Regions from separate parts of the Paenibacillus provencensis genome, predicted to be linked through region 2. Evidence: predicted binding sites of a transcription regulator. Region 2 holds the regulator's gene; each other region holds the start of a gene.
The links. The regulator Rex, encoded in region 2, represses fermentation and respiration genes when NADH is low (regulators of the CRP and FNR family bind a similar motif). The targets are predictions, from matches to a motif close to TTGTGAAATATTTCACAA.
Positions count from the first base shown of each region.

Region 1 (10,009 bases), on a different contig from region 2:
ATATTAAATTATCTGCCTTCGAACGATGATTTTGTTGATTTTTCGAGGATTGAAACCATTCGCAGAGGTGCGGTTCAGCATGAGCCCACCACGTGGAGCCACGATATTGGCCAAGGAATTGTTTGCATTCGGGAATATGATAATATCATTTTTTCTTCCCAGAGGTCTTCTGTATTAGAGCATTATAGTTACCAGTTGGATTTCTTGGATGGAGACACTCAATTGGATCTTACTGAAATCGGCACAAGACTTCATTTATCCTGTCTGGGTAATCGATCCAGGCCGGTTTCTGCTAGTGAAGCGCTGTTTGATGCGAATACATTCATATGGCCGCTTACGATTCGTTCGCGATTGCCTGGAGATACCATGAAAGTGATGGGATTAAACGGAAGCAAAAAGGTTAAAGATATTTTTATAGATGCCAAAATTCCTCCGTCCCTGCGTTCTCGTATTCCCGTAATATGCGATGGTGCCGGAAACATCATCTGGATTCCGGGCGTACGTCGCTCGATTCATTTCCCGGTAAGTGAAGATTCCACGTCCATCATTCGAATGCTGGTGGAGGAACTTTAGTGGGCCCGAGTGACAGTAATGGTGCAGGTATGACTTTCATAGTATAACTTAGGAGGTTCGCGACGTTGCAGAACGATATTCAAGAAGTATTGATTAGTGAAGAAGAGCTTCAGAACAAGATTAAGGAATTGGGAGAAATCCTGAGCAAGGAATATGCAGATCGCAATCCTTTAGTCATTTGTGTACTTAAAGGCGCGTTTATATTTATGGCTGATTTGGTGAAGAGCATAACCGTTCCAGTTGAGATGGACTTTATGGCCGTTTCGAGCTACGGTGCTTCTACCAAGTCGTCAGGTGTTGTCAAAATTATTAAAGATCTTGACGCTAGCGTTGAGAACCGTGACGTCCTCATTGTGGAGGACATCATTGACAGCGGTCTTACACTTACCCATCTAATTGATCTTCTGCAGCGCAGAGGAGCCAAGTCAACCACGGTGGTAACCTTGTTTGATAAACCTTCAGGCCGGAAAGTCGATCTGGAGGCTGACTACACAGGCTTCGTGCTGCCTGATGCATTTGTAGTCGGATACGGTTTGGATTATGCAGAGAAATACCGGAACCTACCCTTTATCGGGATTTTGAAACCGGAAATTTACACTAGCTGATATCCCAGCCATTGAGTAAGGATGACGTTCCTCCCTTTGTTGAGAAGGGCAGAATGGCTATGTTAAAATAATTTAAGTGTCTTGAGAGGAGGTAGGGGATGAATCGGTTCATCCGGAATTCTGGCTTTTATTTAATTTTATTTTTAGTAGTGGTCGGCATCTACCAAGTCATTAATGGTGGAAATGAAGCGGCTGATACCCCTAAATACAATCAGTTTCGGCAGGAGTTATCCACTAACAACGTAGAGAATCTGAGCCTCCAATTTGACGGTTACACATATCGTGTAACAGGTCAATACAAAGAAGTAGCTGAAGGCGAACCAAAGAATTTCATTACGTATATCCCTTACACTGAGACTGCTGTACAGGAAGTCGTTGAGGCCAGCGAGACCAATGGCTTTGAACTAGCGCAACAACCGATGGAAGGTGACAGCATCTGGCTGACACTGCTAACATCGTTTATACCTCTTATTTTGATGTTTGTTCTGTTCTTCTTCCTGTTCAATCAGGCGCAGGGCGGCGGCGGTAAAGTGATGAACTTTGGCAAGAGCCGTGCACGTCTGTATAACGAAGAGAAGAAGAAAGTTACTTTTGAGGATGTCGCAGGAGCTGACGAAGAGAAGCAGGAGCTTGTCGAAGTCGTTGAGTTCTTGAAGGATCCTCGTAAATTTGCGGCGGTTGGCGCAAGAATTCCAAAAGGGGTTCTGCTTAACGGGCCTCCGGGAACAGGTAAAACGCTTCTTGCTCGTGCGGTAGCAGGAGAAGCAGGTGTACCGTTCTTCAGTATTTCGGGTTCTGACTTCGTCGAAATGTTCGTCGGTGTCGGTGCATCCCGTGTACGTGACTTGTTTGAGAATGCGAAGAAGAATGCACCATGTATCATCTTCATTGATGAAATCGATGCGGTAGGTCGACAGCGCGGCGCCGGACTCGGCGGCGGTCATGATGAGCGTGAGCAAACGCTCAACCAGTTGCTCGTCGAAATGGACGGCTTTGGTGCAAATGAAGGTATTATCATTATTGCAGCGACGAACCGTCAAGATATTCTTGACCCTGCCCTTCTCCGCCCAGGACGTTTTGACCGTCAAATTACGGTAGATCGTCCGGACGTCAAAGGCCGTGAAGCGGTTCTGAAAGTACATGCGCGCAACAAACCACTTACAAAAGACGTTAAGATGGATGTTATTGCGAAGCGTACTACCGGATTTACAGGTGCAGACCTGGAGAATCTGCTGAACGAAGCAGCGCTACTTGCTGCAAGACGTAATCGCAAAGACATTTCCATGCGTGAAATGGATGAAGCGATTGACCGTGTAATTGTCGGTACAGAGAAGAAGAGCCGTGTAGTCAGTGATCGCGAGAAGCGTATTGTCGCTTATCACGAAGCGGGTCATACGATTGTCGGATATTTCTTGGAGAATGCCGATATGGTTCATAAAGTAACGATTGTCCCACGTGGACGTGCAGGCGGATATGTTATTATGATGCCTAAAGAAGATCGTATGCTTGCTACGAAGCCGGAGCTCCTTGACCGTATCACAGGTTTGCTCGGCGGACGTGCTGCCGAAGAAATCTTTATCGGTGAAATCGGAACTGGTGCATATAGTGACTTCCAACAAGCGACAGGCATTGTACGCAGCATGGTTATGGAATACGGTATGAGTGAGAAGCTCGGACCTCTTCAATTTGGCAACTCTCAGGGACAAGTCTTCCTGGGACGCGATTTTGGACATGAGCCAAACTATAGTGATGCGATTGCCCATGAAATTGACCAAGAGATGAGACGTATGATTACAGAATGCTATGAGCAAGCAAAAGAACTGCTTAGCAAGCATTCTAAAGAAGTACACCTGATTGCTGAAACGCTTCTGGAGAGAGAAACCCTTGATCTTGAAGATATTAAGCAGTTGATTGAGAAAGGTGCCATTACAGACAAAGGTACTGATTCGTCCGGAGGTTCTTCGGAGAACGGCGAGCCTGTAATCGACAATGTCGGTGATGTGCGTGTCCGTATTCAAGGCAAAGAGAACAACGGATCCCAGGCTGGTGATATTTCCAATGATGGTCCTAGTCAGACAGAGCCTGACACAACACCATCCAACCCAGAGTCTGGTGATGCAAATTCACCGGATAATAACAAGCCAACAACGTAATGAACAAGTCATAAAAGAGATTAAACCGGAGAACGCAGGAGCGTTCTTCGGTTTTTTTGATTTAACATAGACCATGACCCTTAATTTGCGACAATTTTGTGAATTGACACATAGAGGAACCTTATGTAAATTAGGTGTAAACCTGAATCAACTTTATAGCTCGTTCAATGAGAATGAAATTGATCCACCTATGGTATTCGTATGTCGTACTTTGTGAATCAAATAACAAGCGATGACATCACAAAGGTGAAAGCGGTTTTTTATCTATTGCTTATATAAGGGAGAGGGTCTTCAAGTGGAAGCATTAGCATTAGAGCGTAAGGCAGAAATGAATCGTGAACTGAAAAAACGTATTGAGGTGTTAAAGAAAGAGCGCAACGCAATTATTTTGGCACACTATTATCAGCGTGATGAAATTCAAGAGGTAGCTGACTTTCGGGGCGATTCATTCCTGCTTGCTCAGAAGGCAGCTCAGACCGATGCCGATGTTATTGTGTTCTGCGGTGTTCACTTTATGGGAGAGAGCGCGAAGATTCTGGCACCTAACAAGAAAGTCATTATTCCAGATGAAAGAGCCGGCTGTCCCATGGCTGACATGGTGAATGTGGATGGACTGCGCAAGCTGAAAGCACAGCATCCGAATGCGAAGGTGGTTACATATATAAACTCCTCAGCCGAGATCAAGGCAGAGACCGATATATGCTGTACTTCCTCCAATGCGGTTAAGGTCATTCAATCCTTGGATGCAGAAGAAATTATATGGGTTCCCGATAAAAATTTGGGCCATTATGTACAGCAGCATACAGACAAGAAGATGATCATCTGGGAAGGATATTGCAACACTCATGACATGCTGACCGTAAAAGACGTCGTTGAAATGCGCGCCAAATATCCAAATGCAGAGTTTGTTGTTCATCCAGAGTGCCGTCCAGAAGTCGTTGAGATGGGTGATTTTGTTGGAAGTACGACAGCTATTTTGGAATATTGCAGAGACTCTGCTTGCAAAGAATTTATTGTAGGCACGGAAGATGGAACAGGGTACCAGCTTCGAGTGGATAGTCCGGACAAGGAATTCCACTTTGCAACGAAGTTCTTGGTCTGCCCGAATATGAAGGTGAATAATCTCAAGAAGCTGGTCAAGGCGCTTGAAACGATGAAGCCTGAGATTTATGTGCCGCAGGATGTAGCCGATCGTGCCCGTTTATCCCTTGAGCGTATGTTGCAGGTGAAATAATTCACTATGTTTTCAGCAGTCTACTTTTTATGAAGAGACGGGAGATAGCAAACGATGATTCCTTCTTACTTGGTTAATTTCGATTTGAATGATCTGCCTCAAATCGAAACTGATATTCTGATTATAGGCTCAGGCATTGCCGGACTTTATACAGCGATTGAGGCAAGCAGAGACCACCAGGTTCTCATGATTACCAAAAAATCACTCCTTGAGAGCAATACGAGATATGCGCAAGGGGGCATTGCAGCCGTGACGGCTGAGGACGATTCACCCGTGTATCATATGCAAGATACATTAACGGCAGGAGCGGGATTGTGTCGCAGCGAAGCGGTGGAGGTACTTGTCAGTGAAGGACCGGACCGAGTTCAGGAGCTCATCCAGCTGGGCACGGCTTTTGATATCGAGAACGGCGAGCTTGCTTTGACACAGGAGGGTGCTCACAGCCATCGCCGGATATTGCATGCCAATGGAGATGCAACAGGATATGAAATCGTAAGAGCGCTGGCCAAAGAAGCGGCAGAGCATCCGTCAATCAGCGTATGGGATGAGCATTTTGTAATCGATCTAATTACAGCAGATGGAGAGTGTATCGGCGCTCTTGTCCAGGCTCTGAATGGACAGCGTACTTTTGTGAAAGCAGATGCCGTTGTTCTCTGTTCCGGTGGAGCAGGGCAGTTGTATCGATATACAACCAACCCCGAGGTAGCTACTGCAGATGGAGTAGCCATGGCCTACCGGGCAGGAGCCGAGATTCGGGACATGGAGTTTATCCAGTTCCATCCGACTTCATTATGTTATCCAGAGGCGCCTAGATTCCTGATCTCGGAGGCAGTTCGAGGAGAAGGAGCTGTTCTGCGGAATATACACGGAAATCGGTTCATGGAGCGATATCACCCTCAGCTGGAGCTTGCACCGAGAGATGTGGTTGCTCGTGCAATCGTAAGTGAAATGGAAGACACTCATGCGACACATGTCTATCTTGATATTACACATGAGACGCCAGAACTCATTAAGCGCCGTTTTCCAACGATATATGAGAACTGCATGAGCTATGGCCTTGATATGACAAAAGACTGGATTCCGGTGGCACCAGCAGCCCATTATATGATGGGCGGTGTAAAGACGGATCTGCACGGAGAGAGCAGTATTCCTCGACTATTCGCATGCGGCGAAGTATCCTCGACTGGGGTTCATGGAGCTAATCGGCTGGCGAGCAACTCCTTGTCAGAGGCTATTGTATTTGGCAAACGCATTGTCGATAGAATCAGACAACTGCCTGACACGGAGCAGCATGCCTTCGGACTTCGTGTTCAGCGTGAGCTTATCACTGGTGCTTACGATTCCGTGCATGTACGAAGACTGGCTCTGCAGAAGGTCATGGTTAGACAAGTAGGACTGCGCCGAACCGAATCGGGATTGCTAAAGGGTAAGATTCTGCTTGAGCAGGAATGTTCTATTTTTAATACAAAGCTTGATAAGCAAGAAGAATACGAATTCGCAAATTTGCTGACCTGTGCACTGCTGGTTACAGAGGGCGCCCTATACCGAAAAGAAAGCAGGGGAGCCCATTACCGCGAGGATCATCCTGTGAGAAATGATCATCATTGGCAAAAGCATACGGTTCAGCAGCGGGATCGGGAGATTGTGGAGGAAGTAAGTCATGCTTAATGGATATAATGAAGTATTGAAGGAATCAATTAAAGGCTGGCTGCAGGAGGATGTGGGAGCAGGTGACGTTACTTCCTTGACGACCATCCCGCCAGGACATAAGTCCAAAGCTGTAATTCACGCCAAGGATGAAGGTATCATTGCAGGAATGACAGTCGCTGAGCTCGTATTTCAGATCGTAGATCCAGAGCTCGCGTTTACCGCATATGTCCAGGATGGTGATGCGGTAACCAAGGGAACAATACTAGCAGAAGTGGAAGGAAGCACACACCGTCTTCTGACCGGAGAACGGCTTGCTCTGAATTTGCTGCAAAGAATGTCCGGAATTGCGACAAGAACACGCTCCTATGTGGATGCCCTGGAAGGCCTTAGCACAAGGCTGGTCGATACGCGGAAAACAACACCAGGTCATCGTTTACTTGAGAAGTATGCTGTTCGCGTCGGAGGCGGTCATAATCACCGGTTTGGACTATATGATGCGGTCATGATCAAAGATAATCACATCAAAGGAGCAGGCGGGATTACAGAGGCTGTTCAGCGTGCCAGGGCAGCTATACCTCATACAATGACGGTCGAGGTCGAAGTCGAGTCGCTTGAACAGTTAGATGAAGCCTTGGAAGCAGGGGCTGACATCATAATGCTGGACAATATGGACCTCATTATGATGCGCGAAGCAACTCAGCGTATCCACAGCCGGTCACCTCATGTTAAAATAGAAGCTTCGGGCAATGTTTCGCTTGCTACCATTCGTGGTATTGCTGAGACGGGAGTGGATATTATTTCAGTCGGCAGACTAACCTACTCTTTCGAAAGCCTTGATATCAGTTTAGATTTAAATGAAAAGAAAGGAGGATAATCCTCTTTGATTCTTGTTGTAGATGTAGGAAACAGCAATATCGTACTCGGTATTTATAAGAAGAAGGAGCTCCTTCACCATTTTCGCATTAGTACTTCCAGGCAGTCTACGGTAGACGAGTATGGTGTTATGATCCATAACTTATTTCAGATGTCAGGTATATCTGCTTCCAAAATAGAAGGCGTGATTATCTCTTCTGTTGTTCCACCGCTCGTGAATGTGCTGGAGGAGATGTGCATCAAATATGTTGGTAAAAAACCGCTGCTGGTAGGACCGGGAATCAAAACGGGTCTGAATCTCCGTTATGAGAACCCGCGCGAGGTCGGTGCAGATCGTATCGTAAACGCGGTAGCGGCAATAGATCGTTATCAATGTCCGTTGGTTGTTGTCGATTTCGGTACAGCCACTACATTTGATTGTATTGATGCAGAGGGCAACTACTTGGGAGGAGCCATTGTTCCGGGAATTGGAATCTCCACAGAAGCGCTCTATCAGCGTGCATCCAAGCTGCCTCGAATTGAACTGGAGAAGCCTAAAAAAGTAATCGGACGCAATACAGTTCACGCGATGCAGGCCGGAATCATATTCGGATATGCCGGACAAGTGGATGGAATCGTTGATCGAATCAAGGACGAGATGAAGGCTGCACCCAAAGTAATCGCAACCGGCGGATTGGCAGAGCTGATCGCAAGCGAAACCAGAACGATTGAAGAGGTAAATCCCATGCTCACTCTGGAAGGGCTTCGAATTATATATGAAAGAAACAAGGGATAATCATACCTGTTCTCTACAAAAGATAATGGAAGAAGGCGAGAGCTTAGCTGCCTTTATTCCATTATCTTTTTCGATTACAATAAGAAATAACGAAGCATGATTAAATCGACGTCACTGCATGATGATAAACATATAGAGGATTTATGCATATATCCTCATTCAGTTAATTTAAGGAGGCAATTTATACAGCTATGGACAACAACAAGAAGGACTATCTAGTACGTGGAACGGCACTGGGAGGACGTGTACGCGCTTTTGCGGTCAGCACAACCCATCTGGTTGACGAGCTTCGCAGAAGACATGATACCTTTCCAGTCGTAACGGCAGCGTTGGGACGTACGGTAACCGCTGCGGCTATGATGGGTGCCATGCTCAAGGGAGAAGAAAAGCTAACCGTGCAGGTTAAAGGTGATGGCCCTGTCGGGCAAATCGTCGCCGATTCGAATGCGAAGGGAGAAGTTCGCGGCTACGTAAATGAACCCCATATTCACTTGCCAAGCAACAGCATGGGCAAACTTGATGTGGCAGGAGCGGTCGGCACTACAGGCTACATTCATGTGACCAAGGACCTTGGATTGAAGGAGCCTTACCGGGGCAGTATCCCGATTGTTTCCGGTGAGCTTGCTGAAGACTTTACGTATTATTTTGCAACTTCGGAGCAGACACCATCCGCAGTAGGTCTTGGTGTGCTTGTTAATACAGATAACTCGGTGATTGTTGCCGGCGGTTTTATTATCCAGCTGCTGCCGGGGTTAAACGATGATGAGATTGCAGAAATTGAGAATTCACTTGGTTCGCTCCCTCCAGTAACGACTCTGCTCGAGCAAGGATTAGAAGTAGAGGATATGTTGCGCCGGATCTTACCGGATGTGGAAATTCGTGATCAGATGGACATTGAGTTCAAATGTCAGTGCTCTCGTGAGCGTGTCGAGCAAACACTGATTTCCTTGGGAGAGGAAGAACTGACGAACTTGATCGAGGAAGGTAAAGCAGAGGTTGTATGTCACTTTTGCAACGAAGCTTATCAATTTGATAAAGAGGATCTGGAAGCAATACTTGAGCAAGCCAAAAGCTAATCCGTTATGGGGTAGATGAGATGGGATGAGGAAACAGGAAAAAGGACTGTGGGTAACCGTTGTTGTCCTGACCGCTTCAGTCGTAATGATGGGTACTTTTATCCTTCAGGGAATGAACACGGCTTCTGACGAAGCAGATTCTCAGATGCAGGCTCAGGAGGAGACCGTAGCCCGGATTGCTGGACAGGATGTTTCAGAGGAAGAATGGGTTAACTTGCTCAAGGCAAGATACGGTAAGAACATGCTTACTGAGATGCTGAATCGTCGTGCGGTCTTGGAAGAAGCCAAAGAGAATGGGTTATCAATAACCGAGGCAGAGGTAGAAGCTGAACTGGAGGAGACGATGGAAGGCTACACTTCAGAAGAAGCATACTACAAGGAGATGCTCACCCAATTCGGTCTTAGCATAGAAGACTTGAAGGCGGAGGCGACCTATCACATCCTACTCGAAAAAATAGCCACTGCAGGTATCGAAGTCAGCGAAGCAGAAGTCGAGCAGTATTATGAAGAGCATCTGGACAGCTATACCCCAAGCAGACAGTTTGACCTCTCCATGATTCAGGTGAATGACGCGGAGACCGCAGAGCAGGTCATGTCCCGGCTGGAGCAGGGGGAAAGCTTTGAAGCGCTGGCTCAGGAGCTGTCGACCGATGAATATAGCAAGGATGCGAAGGGCAGCCTTGGCCTGATCGATGAGGATGATCCTTTTCAGCCTGAGGCGATGATGGATGTTGCTAGGGAGCTGGATATCGGTGTTGCAGCCGGTCCTCTTCTCATAGATGATGCTTATATCATTATCCGGCTCAATGATATTAACGAAGAGAACGCCCTGACCCGTGAGCAGGCAATGGAGGAAATTCGACGAATGCTTGCACTTAATGAAGCGGGGCCGCTCTCTGAAGTGGAGAAGTCGCTTCGGAATAAATACGGTGCAGAGATTCTCGTAGAGCTGGATAAGGCATCATAGTCTGAGTTCAGTGAGACGACAATCTTGTTATAAAATACTTTGACAACCCCCTAAAGACCCAAGTCAAAGTATTTTTTTTGAGCAATATTGACAAGTGCACCTA
Region 1 is NZ_JBHTKX010000011.1:43,081-53,089, forward strand. It holds gene tilS (tRNA lysidine(34) synthetase TilS) at 1-573, shown strand, start outside; gene hpt (hypoxanthine phosphoribosyltransferase) at 639-1,178, shown strand; gene ftsH (ATP-dependent zinc metalloprotease FtsH) at 1,277-3,331, shown strand; gene nadA (quinolinate synthase NadA) at 3,627-4,565, shown strand; gene nadB (L-aspartate oxidase) at 4,620-6,233, shown strand; gene nadC (carboxylating nicotinate-nucleotide diphosphorylase) at 6,226-7,089, shown strand; gene ACFQ3J_RS25880 (type III pantothenate kinase) at 7,096-7,863, shown strand; gene hslO (Hsp33 family molecular chaperone HslO) at 8,055-8,939, shown strand; gene ACFQ3J_RS25890 (peptidyl-prolyl cis-trans isomerase) at 8,965-9,906, shown strand.
Region 1: nadA (quinolinate synthase NadA) is a predicted target of Rex. The motif match lies at 3,543-3,560, and genes of this name have one in related genera.

Region 2 (10,009 bases):
ATAGACACCCCTCAAAATAAGGAATGCCTATCTCTATAAACAACTTGATTAACGGCCTCCATTGCGGAAACGAGCTGCATAAGCCTTAACATCCTGTGGAGTTCTAACCCGGTTGCGGCTCCATTCAAGCAATATACGGTCGATATACGTAAAGTGGACTTTGCCGGCAAACACCGCTTCTTTTAACGCCAGCAGAATTAATTCATCAGGATAACGATCTTGATCCAACCAGCTGGAAATCCGTTCAAGCTCCATTGGAGATAAGGGTCTACCGAATTCCTTCTCAAAAATACGGAAGATGTTCTTCTCCTCATGTTCTTCAGCAGACGGATTCAAGGCATTCTCCATAGAGCGGCTGCGAACAGATGACTTCGGAAGAGCAGCTGTTCGATCATCTGACAAACACTGAGCCAATATGGTATATAATCCAATCAGATTATATCGTTCATACTGAATGTCTTGCACCGCATCCATGCCCTCATCAATCCGGATAAATCCTTCCTTCATGAGCCGCTGAAGCCGTTTAGCTACTTCATCGGGCATGATGCCCATTCGATCGGCCAGCTCTTGAAGTGTTGGAAATTCATTTCCTTCCACCTGCTGAAATCCAAGCAAATGCTGTATAAGCAGCATTTCTCCTTCTGATAATCCCAGTCGGGCATGATAACGAAGCAGTGCATAGGGAAGCTGGACGCTTCCCATTGCCATGCCGTAAGCGACACCGTCCGCCCAAGTTCCTACGCTAGGTTCGCTCATTCACATTCCTCCTGGACTTAAGGGTATAGACGATACAGCATCCGTGGGAACGGAATCGTTTCACGAACATGATCAAGTCCGCAAATCCAAGCTACCGTCCGCTCAAGTCCAAGACCGAATCCGGAGTGAGGCACTGAGCCGTACGTGCGAAGATCCAAGTACCACTGATAGGCTTCCCGGGAGAGATTATGCTCCTCAAAGCGCTCTTCCATCAGCTTCGGATCATCAATCCGCTGGGAGCCCCCAATGATCTCTCCATAACCTTCAGGAGCAATCATATCGGCGCATAGAACAACCTCAGGCCGATTTGGATCTGGCTTCATATAGAATGCTTTGATTCCAGCCGGATAATGCGTAATAAATACAGGCTTGTCATACTTCTCTGCAATCGCAGTCTCATGCGGTGCACCAAAGTCTTCACCCCAAGGAATATCAAAGCCTTCTCCTTGAAGGAAATGAATTGCATCATCATATGTGATCCGCGGGAATGGAGCTGTAACATTCTCCAGCTTGGAAACATCACGTCCAATACTTTCCAGCTCTGTACGGCAGTTCTTCACTACGGACTGAACTACATGGGAAATGAATTGCTCCTGGATACGCAAACTTTCTTCATGATCTACGAAGGCCATCTCCGGTTCAATCATCCAAAATTCAATCAAATGACGGCGTGTCTTGGATTTCTCTGCACGGAATGTCGGTCCGAAGGAATACACTTTACCAAGCGCCATCGCTGCAGCTTCCATGTAGAGCTGACCGCTCTGCGTTAAATATGCATCCTCATCGAAATATTTGATATGAAATAGATTCGTTGTTCCTTCTGCAGAAGAAGGCGTCAGAATCGGAGGATCGACGATCGTAAATCCGTTCGTATCAAAATACTCCTGAACCGCACGAATGATCTCCGCACGGATAATCATAATCGCACGCTGCTTGGAAGAACGAAGCCACAGATGGCGATGATCCATAAGGAAGTCAACCCCATGCTCTTTTGGAGTAATCGGATAGTTCTCCGTTAGATGAATGATTTCAATATCCGTCACGGTCATCTCATATCCGGATTGACTTCGTGGCTCCTCGCGAATCACACCTGTTACATATAGTGAGCTTTCCTGAGTCAGGCTCTTCGCGTTATTCCAGATTTCCTCAGAAACTTCGCTTTTTACGACAACCCCTTGGATATAGCCCGTACCGTCCCGAAGTTGCAAAAACTGTATTTTGCCGCTGGAGCGCTTATTGTTAATCCAAGCACCGATCGTTACCGCTTCTCCAACGTGCTGACTGACATGGCGAATGTCGCTCTTTGTGCTCATGTCTTATCTCTCCCCGTTCTATTAAAATTCTAATTTCGATGTTACTTGGAAGCTTCTACAATACGATTCGTGTCGCGAGCAATAACAAGCTCTTCATTCGTCGGAATGATCAAGACTTCGACTTTGGAATTCGCAGTAGAAATACGGCGAGGCTCTCCAGAACGAATCTTGTTCAGCTCCTCGTCAAGCTCTACACCCAGATAAGTCAATTGCTCCAGAACTCTTTGACGAAGGATTACAGAGTTCTCTCCAACCCCTGCTGTGAAGACAATAACATCTACTCCATTCATTGCCGCAGCATAGGAACCGATGTATTTGCGGAGACGATATTCATACATGTTGAATGCAAGTGTAGAATTCGGATCTCCGTTCTCCATACCCTCTGTAATTTCACGCATGTCACTGCTGATTCCAGAGATGGCAAGCAGTCCGCTATGCTTGTTAAGCATCGAATTCACTTCGTTCAGCGTCAAATCCTCTTTGTTCATAACATATGGAACTATCGCAGGGTCAAGATCTCCACTGCGCGTACCCATCATAAGCCCTTCCAATGGGGTCATTCCCATTGATGTATCGACAGACACGCCATTTTGAACTGCTGTAAGACTTCCCCCGTTACCTACATGGCAGGTAATGATCTTCATGTCTTCGATCGGACGCTCCAAGAATTCTGCAGCGATTTGGCTAACATAGTAATGGGACGTACCATGTGCTCCGTAACGACGAACCTTGTACTTGTTATACAGTACACGTGGAATCGCATATAGATACGCAGATTCTGGCATGGTTTGATGGAATGCTGTATCAAATACGACCACTTGCGGTACACCAGGCATATTAGATTCAGCGGCATTGATACCCATGATCGCAGCCGGATTGTGAAGCGGTGCCAGATCAATCAATTGACGGATTTTAGCTTTGACTTCATCTGTTACGAGGGCAGACTCATTAAAGAATTCGCCGCCATGTACAACACGATGTCCAACAGCTTGAATCTCTTCAATTGAAGACAATACTCCATGCTCAGCATGTACGAGCTTGTCCAATACTTTGCGGATCGCTGTCGTATGTTCAAGAATCTCGCTTACTTCGGTCACTTCTTCTTTGCCTGTCGGCTTATGTGTAAGGATGGAAGAATCCATACCGATCCGCTCAACCAAACCTTTTGCAAGAACAGACTCGTCAGTCATGTCATACACTTGATACTTCAGGGAAGAACTTCCCGCATTAATAACTAGTACTTTCATATCCGGTCACCATCCTTGTCGTACTTGAAGAAGCCTTCGCCCGTCTTAACACCCAGTTGCCCAGCGCGAACCATTTTCTTAAGTATAGTGGAAGGTCTGTATTTCAGTTCACCAAATTCACGGAACATGCTGTCAAGGGCTGCATGAACGGAATCGAGGCCAAAGCGGTCAGCCATTTCAAATGGACCGTGTTGGAATTTGTATCCAATCCGAACTGCTTGATCGATATCCTCAGCCGATGCCACTCCTTCTTCAAGCAGATGAAGAGCTTCATTGATATGAAGGCAAATAAGGCGGGAAGTAACAAATCCAGGGGACTCATAAACCATGACGCCTTTCTTCTCCAATACTTCCTCAGCAAAATTCTTCGTGAATTCAAACGTATTATCTGATGTTTTAAGACCACGGATGATTTCAACAACGTCAATACTCGATACCGGATAAATCCAGTGCAAGCCGATTACGCGTTCAGGATGATTTGTAGCACTCGCAAGCTCAGTCAAGCTCAGCGTAGAAGTATTACTTGTCAGAATAATATCTTCTGACACAATCTCCTCAAGTTGTTTGAACAATTTGACCTTCGCTTCCAGATCCTCAGTAATGGTCTCTATAATCAAATCACAAGCAGACAGATCACTAAGATTCGCTCTATGAATTCTAGATAAGATCAATTTCTTCTCTGCTTGGGTAATCGCCCACTTCTCCAGCTTTTTATCTAACCCTGTCTCGATCATTCCGATGGAATAATCAAGCTTATTCGGGGAAAGCTCTACCAGCAGAACGTCGAGGCCTTTAGCTGCCAGCATTTCGGCAATACTTTGACCCATCGTACCTCCGCCGATAACTCCTATCTTTTTAAACAACATGGTTACTGCTCCATCCCTTCCTGGTCTCTTCTAAGTAGTGTGTATCCTTCTTTGTCGAAAAATACATTTTTATGACCCAACATATAATAATATCTTAGCATGAATCAAAAGTAAAAAAAAATAACCAGCATAAATAATTTATGCTGGCAAAAGTGCATTTTTCTTAAATAATTCACGGAATTGACCACCGGACAATACTTCCTCCTTCATGAGGATGTCCAGTGACTTATCAAAAATGTTAGCATGCTCATGCAGCAGCTCTTTTGTACGGGCAAACAGCTCATTCAAAATGTAGTTATTCTCTCGCATCAATTCTTCTTGGGATACCATGTCGAGGTTAACAATCCCGAGCGAAGTCAGTCCAGAGCTGATCATGGTTTTGACAATATCAAGCGATTGTTCAAAATCATTTCTGGAGCCGGTACTGCGCCCTCCATAATAGATCTCTTCCGCAGCTGCACCACCAAGTGCAATCATAATCTGAGCTTCAAGAAATTCCTTAGTATATAAATACTGCTCTTCCTGCGGATTATGTCGAACATAACCCAGAGCCTGCCCTCGCGGACTGAGTGCTACCTGGCCCACGCTGTTCGGTCGAACCGTTTCTGCTGCAATCGCATGTCCCAGTTCATGAATGGCAACCCGCTTCTTCTCATCTTCATTTGACTCACGATCTGTCTTCTCACCCATCATAACCTTATCAATTGCCATGGATAAGTTTCTCTGCGTAATAAACTCTAGACTATCCCGCATCGCATATATTGCGGCCTCGTTCATTAAGCTCTCGAGCTGGGCGCCGGAGAAACCGTATGATTCCTCTGCAATTTTGTCAAGGCTTACATCCTCGGCAAGCGGTTTATTTTTGGCATGAAGCTCCAGAATATGCTTACGCCCTTTCTTGTCCGGCAGCTCCACTTGGATATGCCGGTCAAAACGACCCGGACGAAGAAGCGCACTGTCGAGCATTTCCTTACGGTTTGTCGCCGCGATGATCAGAATCCTTGGTGCATCTGAATTGTATATACCGTCCATCTCTGTAAGAAGCTGGTTCAGTGTCTGGTCATACTCGCGCTGCTGACCGCCTTCTCTTTTGCCGCCGATGACATCGATCTCATCAATAAAAATAATCGCATTTTCTTTATTTTCCTTGGCAGCTCGTGTTCTGGCATCTTTGAATAATTCACGGATACGTCCTGCCCCAACACCGACATACATTTCAACAAATTCACTGCCGGCAGCAGCTATAAATACGGAATTCGTGTAATGTGCAGCCGCCTTCGCCATTAATGTCTTCCCTGTACCCGGAGGGCCTGTCAGCAAAATACCCTTCAGTGGGCGAATGCCAAACTTCTGAATTTCATCGTGCCTTACCAAAAAATCCAGCGCTTCACGAAGCTCCTGCTTGGCGCTGTCCTGTCCTCCAATTTCCTCGAAGGTGAGCTTGGAAGGTCCCGCCTTTTTGCGCTTCTTCTCACTGCTAGCACCTACGGCTAGTCCACCGCGTGTCTGCATCAGGAAGACTACACCGCCTGCGAGCAGGGCAATGAGCAGTACTGGAATGATATTAACTCCTATAAAGACTAGAAACAGAAGTACGACCGGAACAACCCCGATTAAAATCTCCTTTAACCAATTAGGCATTAGGCCACACTCCCATCGTAGCCGGCTGTCTCGGCAGAATAATATACTTGCTTGCTTCTCCATCTGACAAGCTTACATATACGTTCTCATTATCAATATCGTAGTCAACCTGAATGCTGCCTTCACTCATTTCCTTCAGCTTCTCAGGAATTTGCGTATACTGTCTAGTCTCCATTGCTTCGGCGACGGTAAATAAAGCACTGGACCAGAAATCATCAAGCGTTTCCGTCGAATGATCCTTAACCTCCAGCTTCATCGTTCTCCCGTTCAGAAGTTCCTTGCCATCTGTGCGGATATAATCAACAAGACCTCTTATATTGGTATTCGGTTCGAGATCGAGATTCAAAGTAACCTGATTCTGTTTAATATCTAATTGAACATCATTTACGCCGTCATACTCGGCAACCAACTTTTCAATTGGCTTCTCAAGAGCCACCTGACGGTACACAAACCATCCTCCAAACAGCAGCGTAGCCGTAACCATAACTGTAATTGCTATCCGAATAGGACGTAATTTCAAGTGACAACCTCCTCATCTATTTTGCCCACTCTATTACAATCAAAATGGGTATAGATATAGCATACCATATACAGCCGTCCAAATCTAAACTATGAATTATTTTTCAAAGTTTCCAATCCAAATAACCCCGAAATGGCCAAAGACGACCACTTCAGGGTATATTTTATGTGCTTTATTCTGTGACCGGCAGTTGAAATCCGTCATCTAGTTCAGTTCCATCACTAAAACGATAAAAACGATAGTAGTAACGATTATTCTCTTTATAAAACAACTGCCAGACGTATGTCTCATCATAAACTGCGGGCTGAAGTCTGACGATTTCGATACCAGGCAGCTGGGAGCTGATCTTGGACCGCATTTCTTCCTCAGATGTTCCTTCTTCGATCTTCTCACTGTGTACACTATTTTCATCTATCACTGGCTTCTTGTCCATACCGTACCGTACCCACACCATAATGGGTTCATTGTCAGCATTTATACCTTCGATTGTCCAATAAATGGCATCCTCAGACCAAACCGATTTTTGTGTCTTGGTTACCGTAACCAGATCTTCTTTTTCCTTGGCAATGGCTATTGCAGCTTCCTCTTCTACCCATGTATCCTTCATTACATATTCATAAAATAGATAAATGCCTAACAGCACGAGTAAGAAAGCCACAATGCTGATGAGTATCCACTTTCTTTTTTTTCTCAAGGCTGAGCTCCCTTCTTGCCCCTATCTCATTCAGCGGGACGTCAGTCCTTCGAAAGCAGCTTGTGCTTCGTGTTTAATCCGTTCTTCATCCATCGTGAGCATCTCACCGTTCTTAACTAACTGCTTGCCATCCACCCAGACATGCTGAACATCCTTGCTGCTCGCAGAATAGATTACATGTGATATCAAATCGGTATAAGGCAGGAAATGGGCCTGATCCAGATCAATTGCAATAAAGTCGGCTTTTTTGCCTGTTGCCAGCACTCCCGTATCCTTGACGTAGATGGACTGTGCACCATATTCTGTTCCCATACGAAGCGCTTCTGTAGCAGGCACTGCCGTCGGATCGCCGCTGACTCCTTTGTGTATTAATGCAGCTAGGCGCATCTCCTCAAACATATCCAGATTATTATTGCTTGCCGCACCGTCTGTAGCAAGGGAGACGACCACCCCGGCTTTCAACAGCTCAGGTACTCTCGCAACGCCGCTTGCCAGCTTCAGATTGCTTCCAGGATTATGGGCAACCGCCACATTGTACTTGGCAAGCACCTCTATTTCTTCATCCGTTAAATGTACGGCATGAGCCACGAGAGAAGGTCTGGAGAAGAAGCCGAGTTTCTCTAGATGAGCTACGGGACGCAGCCCATACTCTCTTACATTCTGTTCTACTTCAGCGGCCGTTTCGGACATGTGAGTATGGAGGGGTAAGTCCAGCGCATGCGCCGCTTCTACGAACTTCTCAATAAACTGTGGTCCGCATGTATATGGCGAATGCGGTGACAGCATCGTCGTGATGCGTCCGTCAGCCTGATTATGCCATTCCCGGGCAAAGGTCGTTGCTTCCTTCAGCTTGAATTCGCGCAGCTCATCTGAACCGAAACCGATTGCTCCCCGCATGAGACTTGCGCGAATGCCAGACTCCTCTACCACTTTTGCCACCTGATTCATCTGATCATACATATCTAGGAAGGCTGTAGTGCCCCCTTTGAGCATTTCCAGCACAGATAGCGATGTTCCCCAGTACACATCCTCAGCTGTAAACTTTTCCTCCATCGGCCACATTTTTTCTTGAAGCCAGACTTGAAGAGCAAGATCGTCTCCATAACCTCGGAGAAGGGACATGGCCGCATGACCATGCGTGTTAATAAGGCCAGGAATAAACAGCTGATGCTTGCCATCGTGAACCGGGAGCCCTTCTGCTCCTTCGGGCAAATCTTCACCTATATAAGAAATGCGGTCACCATCAATCAGCATATAGCCGCTGACAATTCGCCATTCAGGATCGCTTACCGCAAATTTACCATTCTTGATGAGCCACTTATGACTTGACATCCTCTTCCTCCTCTTTTCCTGCTTCATTCTCCAGATAATAAGCCAGACTAAGCAGATCCGTAGTGAAATCCGCTGTATGAATCCGGATATGAGCAGGCGCCTTAATAATAATCGGGGCAAAATTAAGGATGGCTTCGACTCCCGCCTCAACCAGGTAATCCGCCACACGCTGTGCTTCCGAATCCGGAACCGTTATAATGCCGATTCTAATGTTCAGATCATTGACTGTCTTGACCAGCTCTTCCATCGGTTGAACAGTTAGCGTATTTATCTTGGTGCCAATCTTTGAGGGCTGAGAATCAAACACGGCGACAATCTTCATATTGTCTTTTACGTATCGGTTATAGTTCGACAAGGCATGTCCGAGGTTACCGGCACCAACAAGTGCTACATTGATCTGTTGATCCAGCTTCAATATTTGTCTGATCTTATCAATGAGATAAGCCACATCATAGCCGATGCCCTTGCGTCCAAAATCCCCGAAATAAGCAAGGTCCTTACGGATTTGCGCCGGATTTAAATCAAGTCTGAGACCAAGCTCCTGTGACGATACCGTGGTTACTTCTCTTTTATACAGCTCTTGTAAATAACGCAGATATACGGGCAGTCTTCTTACGACAGCCTCTGAAATTTTCTCCGACTTCAATTATAATTCCCCCTCACACCTGCAAGCAGTTTCCGTGCTTTCTATTACTTCTCTTCATATGTCACATGTTCCTCTAACCACTCGCTTATACGCGGAACCATCTTGTCCGTTGTCATATGTTCCATTTTAGGACCTGGCAGGGAATATAAAAAATACTTGCCATAATATGATTCAATCACTCTTGTATCATACACGATAACGATGCCTCGATCCTTTGCGGTCCGCACCAGTCTTCCAAAACCTTGCTTAAACCTTATAACCGCCTGTGGTACCGAGAGCTTCATAAATGGATTCTTCTTCTCCTGCTGGAGCAGCTCACTCTTTGCTTCCACGACCGGATGATTAGGCGGCTGGAAAGGCAAACGCACAATGGCCAGACAGGATAAGGCTTCACCAGGAATATCGACACCTTCCCAGAAGCTGCTCGTTCCAAGCAGCACAGAAGCTTTGGCCTCCTGGAATCTTCTCGTCAGCTTTGTCCTGCTCCCACTGTCCACTCCTTGTCCAAATACGGAAATATCACTTGAAGCAAGGGCTTCCTTCAGCGGCTCATGTACTTGTCTCAGCATCTTGTAAGAGGTAAACAGGACGAGCATTCTGCCCTTAGTAGCCTGTGCAGCCTCTGACAAAGACTTGACGAGCATACTGACAAAGTGATCATCACCTACACTACCCTTCACACTCGGGAAATCACGTGGAACCACAAGAAGTGCTTGTTCCCGGTAATTAAAAGGAGAAGGCAGCTGTGAAGTAAGTAATCTCTGCTGCTCCTGCGCCTCGGTTAGTCCAAGCTGATCTATCATAAACTGGAACGATTTATCTACCGATAAAGTAGCAGAGGTTAGAATAACGCTTCGTTTCTTGTCAAAGAACATTTCCTTCAGCTGAGGACTTACATCTACTGGTACTGCATACAGCTGAAGCGACTTACTCTTGAATTGTCCGCTAGCCTCAAGCCAGTATACGGTGCCTGCATCATCTAGGCGCATGAAAT
Region 2 is NZ_JBHTKX010000001.1:569,864-579,872, reverse strand. It holds gene ACFQ3J_RS02920 (DnaD domain-containing protein) at 49-756, opposite strand; gene asnS (asparagine--tRNA ligase) at 774-2,069, opposite strand; gene ACFQ3J_RS02910 (acetate/propionate family kinase) at 2,111-3,316, opposite strand; gene ACFQ3J_RS02905 (3-hydroxyacyl-CoA dehydrogenase family protein) at 3,313-4,182, opposite strand; gene ACFQ3J_RS02900 (AAA family ATPase) at 4,321-5,823, opposite strand; gene ACFQ3J_RS02895 (hypothetical protein) at 5,816-6,343, opposite strand; gene ACFQ3J_RS02890 (cell wall elongation regulator TseB-like domain-containing protein) at 6,516-7,037, opposite strand; gene ACFQ3J_RS02885 (amidohydrolase) at 7,068-8,369, opposite strand; gene ACFQ3J_RS02880 (redox-sensing transcriptional repressor Rex) at 8,356-9,015, opposite strand; gene dinG (ATP-dependent DNA helicase DinG) at 9,060-10,009, opposite strand, start outside.

Region 3 (10,009 bases), on a different contig from region 2:
GCTGCGATCCGCTAACTCATATCCCGGCTTTGCTGTGACAACTAGGAAATCTCCTTGATGGGAGTGAAGCGCACTAGATAATCGCCGCAGCACATCAGGATAGTCACCATATTTCAGCGATCCACTCCCTTGATCTATATTCAGATCCAGCACCTCCGGCGCCTCTTCAATCGTCCAATTCTGCTGGTAGGGATCGACAAGGCCCCCGCCAACTCGGTACATCAGCCGTTTGTTCGTCTCCCCTTGAAGTACATGGATCCATCCACCCTCCTTCCAGGATACAAAATCGATACGGGGGTCTGCTGTCATCACACGAGCCCATTCTTCATAGGGCTTCGCCGTATTGTTCGGATACACATAAGCCATTGTTTCATTCACAGCGAGAATGATATCTGTCTCTTCTGTGACTTCCTCACCTGCACGCAATACCTTATAATCTGTGAACAGATCAGGAAGATCAATCACAGCGTTCTGATCCTCGGGTAGCAGCCTCGTCATCCCGCTGTCTCCAGCAATAATAAAAACCGTCTTATCCACTGCTGTCTCTCTCGATCCAAAAGCCTGCAGCATTTCCTCAAGCTGCCTGTCCACTTCTTTGACTCCCTCCAGTCCAGGCGGGCCGCTCTTATGCATTTTTTGATCCAGGTCCGGTAGATAGGCAAATAAGAAATCAGGCAGTTTATTTTGCTTCACCAAATATTTTACTGCTTCTACCGAGTATTTGTTCGTGAGGCCCATCCGATCGGGAAGACCATCAGGCAGATTATGCGTGGACGCATCCTCAGACGCGTTCTCTAATGGATTAGCCATTGAGCCCAGAGCCAGCAAATCTGGACCCTTGACATGGATTTTCTGCGGTAATGATGACGGACCATACACCCAGGCGGGAAGCTGAAGCGTATGATCTGACAGACCGCGATAGATCAACCCGTTTATTGAACCGGATTTTAGATTTTTTCGTGCCAAATCTTCGTAGATTGTAGACCGTTTCGGACTCAGATGGTTACCGTTTAAATTCACGATAGCATCGGACAGCGTTCTATTAATGCCATGCTTCCAGATCTCCATAGGACCGGATCCATAATTGATCAATTTCTTCTCCTGTGCAGAATACCATACGAGCCCTGGAACTTGGTGTTCATCAGGATATGAACCGGTCAGCAAAGAGCTGTCGATAGACACAGACATCGTAGGGAAGGAGGTAACCATATCTCTGTAATATTGACCGTGATCGATTAAGTATTTGAAGCTGGGCAGCTCACCCTGCCGGATTCCCTGATCAATGGCTTCTGCCATTAACGAATCGACCAGCAAGAACATGACTTTCTTGGAATGATCTCTGTTCGCAGACTTCACGTGCAGCAGATCTTGATCCTCGAATTGCGAGCTTTGGTACTGACACCCTGTTGCCAAGCATGTTATGAGGATGATTAGCAGCAATGTGTATCCTATTTTAATCATGTAAGTGCGCACCCTCTCATCTGTCAGATATCGATCCTTTTAAACCAGGACAAGCATTGGAATATTTATAGTTATAGTGATCCTTAAGCAAAAGAATCTTACTAGCATATTATGTAAATTAGTGCGGTCACACTTATACCTCTCATGACATCAAAAAAAGACCCTCTCTCATGAGGGCCTTCTAATCATGCATCTATGGCTATTTGGGTGTGTGTGATTAACTTAATGTCATCAATTAGAATGCTATTGTTAACGATTAATCGTCGTCACGATCATCTTTGTCTATGGACAGCACCTTGCCGGTGTTCGCGTCAATCTCAACCTCTGCTTCATACTTGGAGTTAACGACCTCTACTTCATATTGAAGCCGATTGTCATCCTCGTCCAGCTCAATCTGTACCACCTTGCTGTTACTCAACTGCTTAATCGCAATCTTCTCCGCATCTGCTGCAGACAGCTTCACCGAAGCGATGGCTTCAGACTCGTAACGATCATCATCATCGTCATAGCGGTCATCATCATAACGATCATCATCATGCGTGAATACATCGAGTGTCTTTCCAGTATAAGCATCAATATGAACAGTGACATCTTTGTCGCCTTGCTCGATCTCTACATCATAGAAGGCTTTGTTATTGTATCTCTCCAAATCGATATCATCGATATGACCTTTGTTCCCCGCGGCTTTAAGCGCCGCTTTCTTCGCCTGACCGAAGTTAATCATCGTTTCCGGGTTAAAGGAAGCAGAGGATACTTCACTGTTTCCCGTTGTAGTTGCTGCTTCACTATTACTTGCGGCGAAAATTGCCGTTCCTCCAGCGATCAAACCTACAGCCAACACCCCGCTCAATACGACTTGCTTCTTCATCACTCATCAGCTCCATTTCATGTTATTGGGTTGTTTGTTCTCCCTTACAACACCATCTTACTCCCGCAAAATGAGAACAAAGAAAGAGCAAGATTAGAATTTGATGAGAAAATGAAGTGGTTTCACATCTTTATGATATTGGTTCTAATGATATTGATTTTAATGATTATTCATTCTCATCTTCTTGATCATCATTGTCATCAAAAGCATCCTCATGCATAACAGATTTGACCTTGCCCGTAATGGCAAGCACTTGAACGATCATCTCCTCACCGCTCACATCCTCAATTTCAACCAGATAATACGGAATATCCGATTCTCTGGCACGCAGCTCAATGTCCTCCAATTCTCCATTCACCTCAGCTAAGGCAATATCAATGGCATCCTGTTCACTGATGAGCCGGATTGGCTCCTGTGGATCAGCCGGCTGTCCACTGCCTGTATTCGGATCCTGAGGCTTCAGCTCAGATCGTGACAGAACCTCTCCGCTGTACGGATCAAGCTGTAATTCTACAATTTGATCCGTTGTCTGTACCTCTGCTCTGTAGCGCTTCCCTCCTGAGGATTCAGGAACGAGCTCCAGAAACAGCAGATCTCCTGGAGTATCAGCCAGAACAACTTTTTTAATATCTTCTCTGCTCTGCATTACCGGTGTATTCACTTCGCTCTGTGAAATCTGCTCAATCGTTTGAATGCTCCCACTCTCGGCATCTACCGTTAAACGGTACTCACCACCCGTCTTTGTAACCAGACGAAGGTGATATTCGCTCCCCTGCAATCGGTTATCCTCGATCTTGGAGTCTGGATACTGCTGAAGCACGCTCTCAGATACCGTCTCAGCCGATAATATATCTGATTTATTCCATGGCTGAAAATAATAAAGACCTATCGCTAGCACCAGAATGGCTGCCACACCGCCATATAAACCCCACTTTTTAACGTTCACCAGGAGAACACCTCCTCTTTAAGTTTCATATCACAAGACAGCCATATATGGCTTATAAAGAGCCATTATAGCGGAGCTTTATGAGAATTTGCTGAGAAACGAGGGGAAGCGCAGTATGGCTGTTGTGCCTTCTCCACTACGGCTGCTAAGCTCAATCTCTGCCTGGATATGGCCGGCAATTTCTTTGGCCAGCGACAGTCCAAGCCCTGATCCGCCTTGCTTGCGTGTTCTGGCCTGATCAACACGGTAGAAGCGGTCGAATACTTTGGCAAGCTCACCTTCCGACATGCCAATGCCGTAATCTCTAATCGAGACTTTAATATAACCCTGTTCCTTCTCAACATGGATATCGATTTGCTCTTCACTGTATTTCCTCGCGTTATCGAGGAACAGAATAAGGAGCTGCTTGGCTTTATTGAGATCCGTGATCGCGAACATTTGCTCATCAGCTGCTTCAGTGTGCACATTCACCTCTCTGCGGTAGGCCGTTTGATAGGACCGGGCTGCATCCCGCGTCATATCTGCGATATTGCAGGGTTCAAGCTTCACTTCTGCAGATTCAGTCTGCCTTGCCATGAGCAGCAGCTGCTCTGTCATTTCACGCATCCTGACCGCCTCAGAATGGATGGCCTCAACCGATTCGTTAAACAGATCAGGCCGCTCTGCTCCTCTGCGTTTAAGCAGACTCGCATAGCTCTCAATAACGGTTAAAGGCGTCTTCAGCTCATGGGAGGCGTTGGATACGAATTGCTCCTGCTTCTCATAATTCATCTCCAGCCTGTCAATCATGCGATTGAACGTATTGCCCATCTCAAACAGCTCATCCTTGGATTTCTTCTCCATATTGATGGATTTGAAGCCGCCGCCCTGTTCAATATTTTTCATCGTGTCGATCATCCTTGATATCGGCTTGATAATGATCCCGCTGAGCAGACGACTGGAAATAATGACAGCAATCAGCGCTGCAACAGAGACGGAGAATAGTACGTTGCGCAGGACACGCAGATTATTATCTGCACTTGCCAGACTTTCGGTAATTTGTATATTCACGACCTCACCGTCAACCCAGATGACCGGCATTGATACAAATACGTACCTTGCTCCCTCGACCTCAGTGACCTGTGATATTTTGTTCGGATGGTATGTTACTTCAAGATTACCTAAGTGCTTTTGTGTTTGAGACGTCACGACTGGCCCCTCACCCGACATCCGAACAAGACGGAGCATACCATCTGTCGGAACATAAGCACGAAGGAGATCATCCGGGGCAACATTCTCTGCTGCGCTCCTTATCCCTTCTACAATCGCACCTGCTTCTGCTTCGGCCCGCTCCGTCTGCGTGTTGATCGACATTCGATCAAACAGGATATAGATAAATGCGTTGATCAACAGAAGAAGTATCATAAAAAATACGGACGTATAAACGTAAATCGTCGTTCTCAGCTTCATGCGTCCGCCTTAAGCACGTAACCGACACCGCGCACTGTATGTATAAGTCCTGTTTCATGACCGTGATCCACTTTCTTGCGGACATAACGAATATAGACATCCACTACATTGGTATCTCCCAAATAGTCGTAACCCCACACGGCTTCAAGAATCTGCTCGCGGTTTAAGACTTGGCGCTGATTGCGCAGCAAATAGACAAGCAGATCAAATTCGCGGGGAGTGAGCTCAATAGAGCCATCCCCGCGTTTGACCTCTCTAGTTGCTTCATTCACACGCAGATTACCTGCCGTGAGCCACGTCTCACACTCTCCGGAGTTAGAAGTTGCTGCCGTTTGCGGCTGCATCTTACTGCTCAGACGCAGCGCAGCCCGTACACGAGCAAGTAATTCTTCAATCTGAAACGGTTTGGTTATATAATCCGTTGCCCCCAGATCAAGCCCGGACACCTTATCCTCCACAGATCCCTTAGCTGTCAAGAGAATAACCGGCGTATGTTCATCCTGACTGCGAATTCGGCGCAGCACCTCAATTCCACTGAGTCCCGGCAGCATTACATCGAGCAGAACGAGATCATATCCCCCTTGTTGAAATGCAGTAAGCCCCTCTGTGCCATTCGTCGTTTTATGCACTTTATAATTCTCGTATTCCAGCTCGATTTCAAGCAATCGAGCGATTTTTTCTTCATCCTCAACAATGAGAATAGATGCACTCATGACGACTCCCCCGCTTCATTCATATATGAATATAATCAACAATAAATTGACTAGATTTGTTCAATCACCTCGTTAATGGGTTCTGTTCCGGATACGAGCGGAAATGCCTTTCTGTATGTGTTGTCCGCATCCAGCGCGGCGATAATGACAGCAGCTACATCTTCCCGAGGTATGCTGCTCTCTCCTGCCTCCGGATTTAAAGTCACTTTGCCATTGCCCGGCTCATTCTTAAGCCCTCCAGGACGAATAATCGTATAATTCAAGGATGAACTCTCAAGCCACTTATCTGCATAGTGCTTGGCCACATAGTATGGCTTGATGGAGTCAGGCCACTTGGTTCTGTCTTCTGCATATAGGGCGCTCACCATAATGTAACGAGAGATGCCCGCCTTCTCTGCCGCTTCCATCGTCTTCACCGCACCATCCAGGTCGATGAGCAAGGTCTTGTCTGCACCTGTGTTTCCTCCTGACCCGGCAGTGAAGATAACAGCATCAATTCCCTTCATGGCTTCAGCCAGCTCCTCTACCGTGCCTTCCAGATCGGCAAGCACCGCCTCTACACCTGATTTATCGAGCGCCTCTAACTGCTCCTGCTTACGAACCATAGCACTAACGGTATGTCCCGGGTTCTCTTTCAGCTGAGATACTAGATGTCTTCCAATTTGGCCGTTGGCTCCAATTACGAGTACATTCATGATGTAATAGCTCCCTTCGATTCAATTATGCATACCCTTATGCTATACAAAGGTAGTCCTATCTATTTACCCAATCTGAACGACGTATTGCATCCGTTATATCCCCTAGTCGCCTTGTAACCTATGAATCAATCAAGGCCTCTTACCTAAGATGAATATACAGAACTCTGTCCGGCTGGTCCACTACAGGCTGATTCATGACCCCGATTATGCAAAATCGTGAAATGATGTAATGCAGTTCCGTACTTACAACATGATGATATGCAAAAAGGCGCCCCCTGAGGGACGCCTTGTAAATGAGGAACTTAGTACGCCAGAGCGAACAGACCCTCGATATGTTTCAGGTAACGGATGTTACTTGCTTCTTTCATGAGTGTTGCAGGAAGACCTTTCAGACGAGTCTGGCTTCCTCCAAGCATTGCGATCGCGTCTTTACGTCCAAGGCTTCCCAATGTACCGGAGAAGACAGGAGTGAAGACTTCGAGCTCGCCGCCCTTGATGGTAGCTGCCAGGTTATGTCCGATCGTCTCACCCATCTGCCAAGCAAGCTGTGCTGTTGGAGGGTAAGGACGAGCGCCTTCGCTCGGAATAACAACTGCGCTGTCACCAGCGATGAACACATTCTCATGGGATGTGGAATGCAGTGTTTCTTTTACAGTTGCACGTCCGCGGTTCACTTCGATACCGCAGTTTGCGACTACACTATTACCTTGAACGCCGCCAGTCCAGATCAGAGTGCTTGTCTCGATGGAGCTGCCGTCTTTCAGGAATACCGTATGCTCTTGCATTTCTGTGATCGCTACGCCAACGATGAATTTCACGCCGCGTTTCTCAAGACTTGTTTGAGCGCGCTCAACCAGCTCTGGCGGGAATCCTGCCAGGATCGAAGGACCTGCTTCTACGCTGTAGAGCTCCACTTCGCTGCGGTTGATGCCTTTTTGTTTACAAACTTCAGTAAGCACGTCTGCATACTCACCAACAAGCTCGATACCTGTCAAGCCGCCGCCGCCGATAACGATGGTAGCATCCTTTTTCTCGCCTGTTTTCTTGTATGCATCCAGACGAGCTTCCACGTGAGCGCGAATATTGTTCGCCTCTTCAACCGATTTCAGCGTAAAGCTGTACTCTTGAAGTCCTGGAATACCGAAGAATGCTGTTTCACTACCCAATGCAACAACAAGGTAGTCATAGCTATAGATGGTTCCGCTCTTCATTGTGACTTTGTTCTCGTCAGGCTTGATTTCGGCAACCGTATCAATTTTAAGATTCACGTCTTTACCGCGAAGCAGCTTCTCAAGTGGAAGAGCAACAGCCTTCTCTTTAATCGTACCTGCAGCCAGACGATGCAATTCTGTAATGATTTGGTGAGTCGGGAAGCGGTTCACAACCGTAATCGTTGCTTCTTCAGCAGACAGGTATTGACGCGCTGCAAGTGCGCTAAGCAATCCGCCGTAGCCGCCGCCCAGGATCAAAATTTGCTTCGACATATCCATCCTCCGTTCTTACTTTCGTATGAAAAAATCTTAGTCTTGTTTGTTTTGCTGACGTTCGTTCAAAATGCTCAAGAAAGCTTGGGCAAAACGAAGCGTGTGTTGTACGTTAGGGTCTTTCAGCATTTTGAGCATGCCGAACAAGCCAACAGAAGACTGTTCCGCTTGAGCGCGATCGCCAGCTTCGATGGCTGCAGAAGCAACACCTTTTGCTTTTTCTACTACTGGAGTAGTAAACTCGCCAAAGGCAACTTTCATGTCGTTTACGAATACTTGGTCCTTCGCCAGCCCTTGAGCAAAGTCGTAAGCTGTAGTCATTGCTGTTACCATTTCAGCCAGTTTAGGCAAGTTCTCAACCAGAACAGTAAGAGACTCCTGAACCTCCGGCTTCATCAATTGATCGAGCACATCATTTTGTGCTTGAGGAGCACCTGTAGCAGGTACTTCTTGTTGCGTCGGTTGTGACATAAGAGAACGTCCTCCTTTACTTTGGGTTATAAGCCCGCTCGCCTGACATTTCTGCTAAGCAATCTAGTCGATCAAGGAAGTACATAATTGTAATGTAACAATTTTCACACAAAGAAAGAGCCGTTGCCACTAAGGGCGGCTCAGGCAGCTCTACAGTAGAAGTGTGATGTATTCCATGGATCTATTGCTGACATGAATATGATCATTCTATCGCAATAACAAACTTACCGAACAGGTCATAAAAACGGATCCTATACCCTAATATTACACTTGTTACACGTGAACATGAAATAAATATTTTGGCAATTGTGAATACCTTGTGAACATTGTAACAAATACACCTTTTTTGTCAATACGACGAGTAAAGGCCTCATATCAATCCAAGAATAGCCTGTCTCCGTTATTCGATACTATATACGGTGTCAAAGAGCGTACTGATTACTATATGTATCAACGTATACACTTAAAATTTCCATAAAGTTTTATTCTCACTCTTGTTAATTTTTAACTGCATGAATCCATTTCAACCTTTGTTATGAATGGATTTACCTATCATGCAAAGTCCTCTCAATCCCAATAAAAAAAGACTGCAATGCCTTCTTGCATTCGCAGTCTTGCAATCTCGGTAATGTCCCCTGGCCCACCCTCGCCTGTACCTGAAAAATCAGCATTTGGTCATAACATTAACTTGTTACATGTGATATGTACGTTGTACTGAGGATAAATTGTGATAAATGGAGTCCCCGGCTCTCGACGATTTTAATATTCGAATGGGTTCCAAGACCTTGCCTGTCTTGGTAGGCTAATGCTCGCTTTCTTCAGGCAGGCTACCAACTAACCGAGATCTTGATCTACTATTCTAAATTCGTAATTAAGGCGCAGTGATTAGATCCGTCGTCCAGTTCTTCTCCTGGATCTTCGTATCGAGCACGCGGTGAGCCTTCGCGAGCTCGTCAACCTGCTTCTGCAGCTTCTTGTTGTCAACGGTGGTAACGAACTTGATCTCGGATCTGCTCGTCCGCTCAAGACGAATGGTAGCTTGCCTGATAACATCATAGAGCACATCCCGATGCTTCACAGAAGTCTCCCGAAGAGCAAGTGCATCCGCAATACTAAGACCCGGTTCGAGCATAGTCTTCGCATTGGTGCGATTGATATCCTGAATCAGCTTCGTATATTGAGTCAAGCAATCCTCCAGCTCAGCGAACAACTCAGCAGGGTCTTCTGCTGGATCCTCCCCCTCCTGTACTCTAACGACACTTTCCAGACGAAATCTTAATTGTTGTATCTTTCTTTGTATATCCGAACGTAATATAAGTGCTTCTGCGAGTTTCATAACGTACCTCCACAGTTAAGTATCTCCGCTATTGTATCCTCTTTAGTTATATTTTTCCATATGTAATTCCTAATATATTAATTTATCCCTCAAGCCTAGTAAAGCCCTGTTCAGCATCATGTTTGCCTTTCTACAAACCGGGTATGTAATAACTATATCCAATTCGAATAAGGAGGCATTCACGATGAAACAACCATCAAGCGAAGAGGTACGCAATCAAGCGGACAAGGAGAAAGACTCCAAGGAGCAAGTAGACAAAATGAAAAAGCATGAGGACGTGGAGCCTCAAGCCGAGAACTGGAATCCTCGATCAGAGGATAATCTGAAGCAGTCATAATTCTAATAGAACAGGCCAAAAATAAGCTGCAGTAACGTTATGTGACACAGCTGCGAGCCATGATCAGAGGTTATCCCTTGTTCATGGCTTGTTTAATATAAGGCCTTCAACAAGTAAATAGAAGGAGGACATCTCAAATGGCACAAACACAGTTCAAGACACGGGCTTATCGCTTCGAGGATGATGGCATCATTCCAAACCACCCGAATTTACCTGTTCTATTATATCCTGGCGTTCTAAGAGGCA
Region 3 is NZ_JBHTKX010000002.1:183,057-193,065, reverse strand. It holds gene ACFQ3J_RS17060 (alkaline phosphatase family protein) at 1-1,461, opposite strand, end outside; gene ACFQ3J_RS17055 (PepSY domain-containing protein) at 1,718-2,329, opposite strand; gene ACFQ3J_RS17050 (PepSY domain-containing protein) at 2,496-3,275, opposite strand; gene ACFQ3J_RS17045 (sensor histidine kinase) at 3,354-4,724, opposite strand; gene ACFQ3J_RS17040 (response regulator transcription factor) at 4,721-5,437, opposite strand; gene ACFQ3J_RS17035 (SDR family oxidoreductase) at 5,488-6,132, opposite strand; gene ACFQ3J_RS17030 (NAD(P)/FAD-dependent oxidoreductase) at 6,438-7,619, opposite strand; gene ACFQ3J_RS17025 (DUF1641 domain-containing protein) at 7,656-8,090, opposite strand; gene ACFQ3J_RS17020 (DIP1984 family protein) at 8,962-9,426, opposite strand; gene ACFQ3J_RS17015 (hypothetical protein) at 9,611-9,763, shown strand; gene ACFQ3J_RS17010 (cupin domain-containing protein) at 9,901-10,009, shown strand, end outside.
Region 3: ACFQ3J_RS17025 (DUF1641 domain-containing protein) is a predicted target of Rex. The motif match lies at 8,183-8,200, and genes of this name have one in related genera.